DNA from 2 places in the Comamonas sp. F1-6 genome. Region 1 is predicted to be linked to the other one. Evidence: predicted binding sites of a transcription regulator. Region 1 holds the regulator's gene; the other holds the start of a gene.

Region 1 (3,671 bases):
ACTCGGCCGTGCTGGTGGCCCTCAGCGCCGCCATGATCGCCAGTCTGGTGCTGCGCGAGCCGCTCAAGGTCGACGTGATTCGCGACCGTGCTGCGCTTTCGCGCATCGTGGCGGGCGGCAAGCTGGAGAACGTCTACCGTCTGCAGATCATGAACGCCACCGAGTCCGAGCAGCGCTACCGTATCAGCGCCGTGGGCCTGGAGAATCTGGAAGTCGCATCCGAGCAGGAAGTGAGCGTTGGCCCGGCAGAGACACGCGGCATTGCGGTGCGGCTGCAGATTCCGTATGGCTCGGCAACTCCCGGCTCGCACCCCGTACACTTCAATGTGGATGCAGTGACTGCCGGAGCAGGGCGTATTTCCGAGAAGACGGTGTTCCTGGTGCCGCGTTAATGCCAGGTCTTGCCGGTCTTCGTGAGCCATCACGGAGGCCGGACAAGGGCACCGCCAATCGGCAACAATTTATGCCACCCTGCCATGCGTGCTCGGGTGGTCAGAATTTTGGAAAGAGGTTTCATCATGTCGGCAGCACAAGCCAAGGTCTCGCAAACGGCCAAGATCATCCACCCCGAGGACGGCAAGCCCTGGTGGAAGTTTGCCCATGTCTGGCTCATCATCGCCGGCCCGGTGATCGTGGTGATTGCCGGCTTTGTCACCGCATACATCGCACTGAGCAGGCCCGATCCCGTGATTGACCCTGACTACTACCGCCATGGCATGGAAATCAACCAGCGCCTGAGCGAAAGTGAAAAAAGCCTGGCCCCAGCAGTCACCGGCCGCAATCATGCGGCCACGCCAGCCAAGGACCATCCGCTGGATCGCTGAGCGCTCCGGCGCTTGCTCCGCCAAGGTCGCTTTTGCGGCCTTTTTTGTTGCCAATATCAAAATCAGAGCGTGTTATGCATGCTCCGTCTAACGTTGATGTAGAAGTAAATGATTTTTTGATATTCGGATTGCGCAGGATGCTACTGAAAAGAGAGTAATTCAGGGTTTCCCGCCACGGTGCATGCCCGCAGTCCTGCATGAACGGTCACCACTGTTGTGCAAAATATGATCAAGCCCACAGCCCAAGGAGAATCAGGATGGATGCTCGACGCTGGATGTGGATTGTCTGGCCGGCCTTTCTGGCGGCGGCAATCATGGAGATGGTGGTTTTTGCCTTTGTGGACCCGCTGGATGTGCACTGGCTGGGCTCCCCACTGGACTGGTCGCGCCAGGCCATCTATACGGTCGCTTTTTTTGCCTTCTGGGTCGTGACGCTGATTGGAGGTGCGATGACGGTGATGCTGGGGCGCTCCGTCAGCGATCTCAATGGCGGCATCGTTTCCGAGCCTCTGCCCGAGTAACTCGCCCAGATAAAAAAGCCCGCTGTCCGCGGGCTTTGTCTTGAGAGTGTCTGTCGAATCGGTTCAGCTCTGGCATTGCTGGCTGTTGACGATGCGTTTGAGCGCCTCGGTATCCAGGATGCGCAGGTGGCGCTGCTTGACTTCCACAATGCCTTCCTCTGCAAATTTGGAGAAGGTGCGGCTCACGGTCTCGAGCTTGAGGCCCAGGTAACTGCCGATTTCTTCGCGCGTCATGCGCAGCACCAGTTCCGACTTGGAAAAGCCGCGTGCCGACAGGCGCTGGACCAGGTTCAACACAAAGGCCGCCAGGCGCTCCTCGGCACGCATGCTGCCCAGCAGCAGCATCACGCCATGCTCGCGCACGATTTCGCGGCTCATGACCTTGTGCACATGGTTCTGCAGGGCCGTGACCTCGCGCGAGAGCTGCTCCAGTTTGTCAAACGGCATGACACAGACCTCGGCGTCTTCCAGGGCCACGGCATCACAAGTGTGGTGGTCGTTGACGATGCCGTCCAGACCAATGATTTCGCCAGCCATCTGAAAGCCTGTGACCTGATCGCGTCCGTCTTCGGTGGCCACGCTGGTCTTGAAGAAGCCGGTTCGAATGGCATACAGAGAGGTGAACTCTTCGCCATTGCGAAACAGCAGCCCGCCGCGCTTGACCTTGCGGCGCGTGGCCACAATCTCGTCAATGCGCTCCATTTGTTCATCGTCCAGGCCCATGGGCATGCACAGTTCACGCAGATTGCAGTTGGAGCAGGATGCTTTGATGGTCTGAAGATTCATGGGCTTTTTGCAACGGCGCAGACAGACACAGAGTGGAGAGTCGCGCTGGTCATTGACCTCGTGGTTGAAGATGAGATGGATCAAATTGTCGCAGCACTTGCCTTGAGGTCTCTTGATTTTCATCAAGGACAGGGTGATTGCCTTGGGGCACATTGCCTGTATTCGTTCAAAAACATGCGCTTTTGCCTATTTTGGGCATGATTTTCAGGATCTGATTTCCATTGAAATCTGCTCTATACAGAGTGTGGGCGCACCCTAACTCCCAGTTATGACCGCAGTCACGCCTGAGTTGCTGAGCCGCTTTGATATCCCCGGCCCACGCTACACATCGTTCCCAACAGCCGACCGTTTTGTTGAGGCTTTTGGTGCAGACGACTACATACTGGCACTCAAGCAGCGCAAGACGCATTCTGGCTCGCGCGCTTTGCCCCTGTCCGTTTATGTGCATGTGCCGTTCTGTGAGTCGCTTTGCTATTACTGCGCCTGCAACAAGATCGTGACCAAGCATCACGAGAAGGCTGCCGAGTATCTGGACTACCTGAGCCGCGAGCTGGCCATGCATACCGAGCATTGCGGCAAAGGTCAGCTCGTAAGCCAGCTGCATCTGGGCGGAGGCACACCGACCTTCTTCAGCGATGCCGAGTTGCAGCAGCTGATGGTTTTGATGCGTGAACATTTCAAGCTGGATCCCGCGGGCGAGTACTCCATCGAGGTCGATCCGCGCACCGTCAGCAACGAGCGGCTGAGAGCTCTCAAGGACATGGGGTTCAATCGCCTGAGCTTTGGCGTGCAGGACTTTGATCCCGCGGTGCAGAAAGCGGTGCACCGCGAGCAGCCCGCCGAGCAAGTCTTTTCGTTGGTGGCCGAGGCGCGCCGCCTGGGCTTTGTCTCCATCAATGTGGACCTGATCTACGGGCTGCCCAGGCAGACGCCCGAGTCTTTTGCGCGCACGCTGGCACAGGTCAATGAGCTGCGCCCCGATCGCATTGCACTGTATGCCTATGCGCATCTGCCCGAGCGTTTCAAGCCGCAAAGGCGTATCGAATCGGCAGACCTGCCCATGGGACAGGACAAGCTGAACATGCTCTCCGGCGCAATTGATGCATTCATGGATGGCGGCTATGTCTATGTAGGCATGGACCACTTTGCGCTGCCTGACGACTCTCTGGCCATTGCCAAGCGCCAGGGGCGCCTGCATCGCAACTTTCAGGGCTACAGCACCCAGCCTGATTGCGATCTGATTGCACTGGGCGTATCGGCTATCGGCAAGGTGGGTGCGACCTACAGCCAGAACGTCAAGACTCTTGAAGAGTACTACGATGCCGTCGATGGAGGCATGCTGCCCGTGCAGCGCGGACTGGCGCTTTCGCGTGACGATCTGGTGCGCAGAGCCGTCATCATGTCCATCATGTGCCAGGGTTCCGTCCTGTATGAGCCCATGGAGCAGGCCTGGCTTATCAATTTCCGCGAGTACTTCGCTGCGGAGCTGGATGCGCTGGCAGAGATGCAGCGCAACGGCTTGGTCGAGCTGTCCGTCGAG
Region 2 (3,671 bases), on a different contig from region 1:
TCATGGACTGGTCGGAGTACATGGAAATCCACGACAGCGGGAACACGGTCACCAGATGGAACAGCGCAAAGCTGGCCAGTGCGGCAAAAGCACCGATCATCACATTGCGGCCTTCGTTGGCCATGAGACTGGTCACGCTGATGGGCTCCAGCTCACGCTCCTGCAGAAGCTGGGTATAGGACTGACCCACGACCAGACGCAGGCGCGCAAACAGCGCCACCACGTTGATGGCGAAGGCCACGCAGAAGGGGTAGCGCCAGCCATAGCTCATGAACTCGTCGGCCGTCAGGCTGGAGTACAGATAGGCAAACAGCGCCGCCGCAATGATGAAACCCAGCGGCGCCCCGAGCTGACCGATCATCGAATACCAGCCGCGCTTGTTCGGCGGCGCGGACATGGCCAGCAGCGAAGGCAAGCCGTCCCAGGAGCCCCCGAGCGCCAGGCCCTGGCCGATGCGCAGGATCACCAGCGCCCAGACGGCCTTCATGCCGGCTGTCTCATAGCTCGGCAGGAAGGTCATGCCCACCGTGCACACGCCCAGCAGAAGCAGCGCCAGAGTCAGCTTGGTGGCACGCCCCCAGACCCGCTGCACGGCCATGGACAGCGCCGTGCCCACGGGGCGGGCCACAAAGGCCAACGAGAAGATGGCAAACGCGGCCAGCGTGCCATCGAGCTTGGATAGATAGGGAAACAGCAGCGAGGGAAACACCAGCACGCAGGCGATGCCGAACACGAAGAAGTCAAAGTACTCGGAAGAGCGCCCGATGATCACCCCCACGGCAATCTCGCCGGGAGTCACATCCTCGTCGGTATGCGCATAGGCCAGGGTTTCCGAGTTCTCATAGTCTTGCTGAGTAAGACCAACGGACGGGTTCATGCTTGTCATAAAGGTACAACTCCTTGTCTTACTTTTCAGTCCCGGGGACGCTTTCCGTTCTACGCCCAAGCATGTGCAGCTGCAATAGAGTTTTTGCCCTGAACACTGTCAGCCCAGCCCCGTGCAGGCCCCGTTTCTGAGGGCTGATTTGACAATTTCAAGCCCTGTCAGCTCAAAGTTTGTCCACGCGCCAAAGCCGCTAAACCCTTGTCGCATAGCGCATTTCCAATCCCGAGCTGTTGACCTTGGACAAAATGTCCAATGGACAAGCCACTGTTTGGTATTACATTTGCCGAGATCCAGTAATCCGCGTTTACACCTAAGCGCGACTTTGTCACGCCCAAAGCATGTTAAAAATCAAGGAAATCCGTGGGCCCGCGTGGCTCTCAGCGGCCGCTTTGACCGCAACCCTCGCAGGTTGCAGCAAGGCCGTCGTCCTCAACCCAGCTGGCGATGTCGCCAAGCAGCAAGGCGATCTGGTCATTACGGCCACTTTGCTGATGTTGCTCATCATCGTCCCCGTCATCTTTTTGACGCTGCTGTTTGCCTGGAAATACCGCCAGTCCAACACCGAAGCCAAGTACGACCCCGAATGGCACCACTCCACTGCGCTGGAACTGGTGATCTGGACGGTTCCCCTGCTCATCATCATCGCTTTGGGCGCCATTACCTGGATCAGCACCCACAAGCTCGACCCTTATCGTCCCCTGGACCGCATCTCCGCCACCAAGGCTCTGGACCCCAACGTCAAGCCTCTGGAGATCCAGGTCGTGTCTCTGGACTGGAAATGGCTGTTCTTCTACCCTGAGCAAGGCATTGCCACCGTCAACGAAGTGGCTGCCCCGGTGGATCGCCCCATTCACTTCAAGCTGACCTCCACCCACACCATGAACGCGTTCTACGTTCCTGATCTGGCCGGCATGATCTACACCATGCCCGGCATGCAGACCGAGCTGAACGCCGTGATCAACAAGCCAGGTGTCTATGGCGGCAAGTCCTCTCACTACAGCGGCGCTGGTTTTGCAGGCATGACCTTCAAGTTCCACGGCCTGGAAAACGAGCAGTTCGACCAGTGGGTTGCCAAGGCCAAGACTGAAGGCAAGGCCCTGACACGCGATGCCTATATCGATCTGGCCAAGCCCAGCGAGCGCAACCCCGTTGAACGCTTCGCCAGCGTGGACGAAGGCCTGTACCACAAGGTCCTCAACCGCTGCGTGGAAGACGGCAAGATGTGCATGAACGAGATGATGGCCATCGACGCCGCCGGCGGCAAGGCACCTGCACACCACAGCAAGACCTCCAGCGTGGCCCTGCCCCTGGATGTCTGCACTTCCAAAGACGCTGACCGCGTTGTCGCCCTGCTCGACGAAGTCGCCGCCTCCGGAGCTGTCGCACAGCAATAAGTAGTTCACGGTGCGGATGCGCTCACCGCCCAGCCGCTCCAATACGACAAAAGAGACTCAACATGTCTGAAACAACAACCCCGGCCTCCCACTGGCTGTTGGGCCGTATCACATGGGACCAGATTCCCATGACGCATGAGCCCATCGTGCTCTTGACCTTTATTGCCGTGGTGCTTGGCGGCCTCGTCGTGGTCGGCGGCATCACCAAGTTCCGCCTCTGGGCTCCGCTGTGGAACGACTGGATCACCTCCATTGACCACAAGAAGATCGGCATCATGTACATGATCCTCGGTCTGGTCATGTTCCTGCGCGGCTTTGCCGATGCCGTGATGATGCGTCTGCAGCAGTCCATGGCCTTCGGCGACAACATGGGCTACCTGCCTCCTCACCACTACGACCAGATCTTCACGGCCCACGGCGTGATCATGATCTTCTTCGTGGCGATGCCCTTCGTGACCGGCCTGATGAACTACCTGGTTCCTCTGCAGATCGGCGCACGTGACGTGTCCTTCCCGTTCCTGAACAACTTCAGCTTCTGGATGACCACCGGCGGCGCCGTGCTGGTGATGATCTCCCTGTTCCTGGGCGAGTTCTCCACCTCCGGCTGGCTGGCTCTGTCCAATCTGGGGCATCAGAGCGGCAGCACGGGTCTTGATTACTACATCTGGGGCCTGCAGGTCGCCGGTGTGGGCACGACCTTGTCAGGTATCAACCTGATCGTGACCATCATCAAGATGCGCGCTCCCGGCATGAACCTGATGAAGATGCCCGTCTTCACCTGGACTGCCCTGTGCACCAACGCCCTGATCGTGGCCTCCTTCCCCGTGCTGACCGCAGCCCTGGTGCTGATGTCGCTGGACCGCTACGTCGGCACCAACTTCTTCACGAACGAGCTGGGCGGCAACCCCATGCTGTACGTGAACCTGATCTGGATCTGGGGCCACCCCGAGGTCTACATCCTGATCCTGCCCTGCTTCGGCGTGTTCTCCGAAATCGTGGCAACGTTCAGCCGCAAGCGTCTGTTCGGCTACACCTCGATGGTTTACGCCACCGTGTGTATCACCATCCTGTCCTACCTGGTGTGGCTGCACCACTTCTTCACCATGGGCTCGGGTGCCAGCGTGAATACCTTCTTCGGTATCACCACGATGATCATCTCCATCCCCACGGGCGCGAAGATCTTCAACTGGCTGTTCACCATGTACCGCGGCCGCATCCGCTTCTCGGTGCCCATGCTGTGGACTGTGGGCTTCATGGTCACCTTCGCCATCGGCGGCATGACCGGTGTGCTGCTGGCCGTGCCTCCCGCAGACTTCGTGCTGCACAACTCGCTATTCCTGATTGCTCACTTCCACAACGTGATCATCGGCGGCGTGGTGTTTGCCGTGTTT

What was found. The regulator FNR, encoded in region 1, switches genes on or off when oxygen is low (the NO sensors DNR and NnrR bind a similar motif). The targets are predictions, from matches to a motif close to TTGATNNNNATCAA.
Region 2: cyoA (ubiquinol oxidase subunit II) is a predicted target of FNR. The motif match lies at 1,117-1,130, and genes of this name have one in related genera.

Annotation. Positions count from the first base shown of each region.
Region 1 covers NZ_JBCPWN010000004.1:158,965-162,635, forward strand. The annotation lists gene ccoG (cytochrome c oxidase accessory protein CcoG) at 1-392, shown strand, start outside; gene AAIL66_RS06035 (FixH family protein) at 519-824, shown strand; gene AAIL66_RS06040 (hypothetical protein) at 1,082-1,345, shown strand; gene fnr (fumarate/nitrate reduction transcriptional regulator Fnr) at 1,409-2,131, opposite strand; gene hemN (oxygen-independent coproporphyrinogen III oxidase) at 2,400-3,671, shown strand, end outside.
Region 2 covers NZ_JBCPWN010000003.1:142,802-146,472, reverse strand. The annotation lists gene AAIL66_RS04515 (MFS transporter) at 1-886, opposite strand, end outside; gene cyoA (ubiquinol oxidase subunit II) at 1,225-2,280, shown strand; gene cyoB (cytochrome o ubiquinol oxidase subunit I) at 2,343-3,671, shown strand, end outside.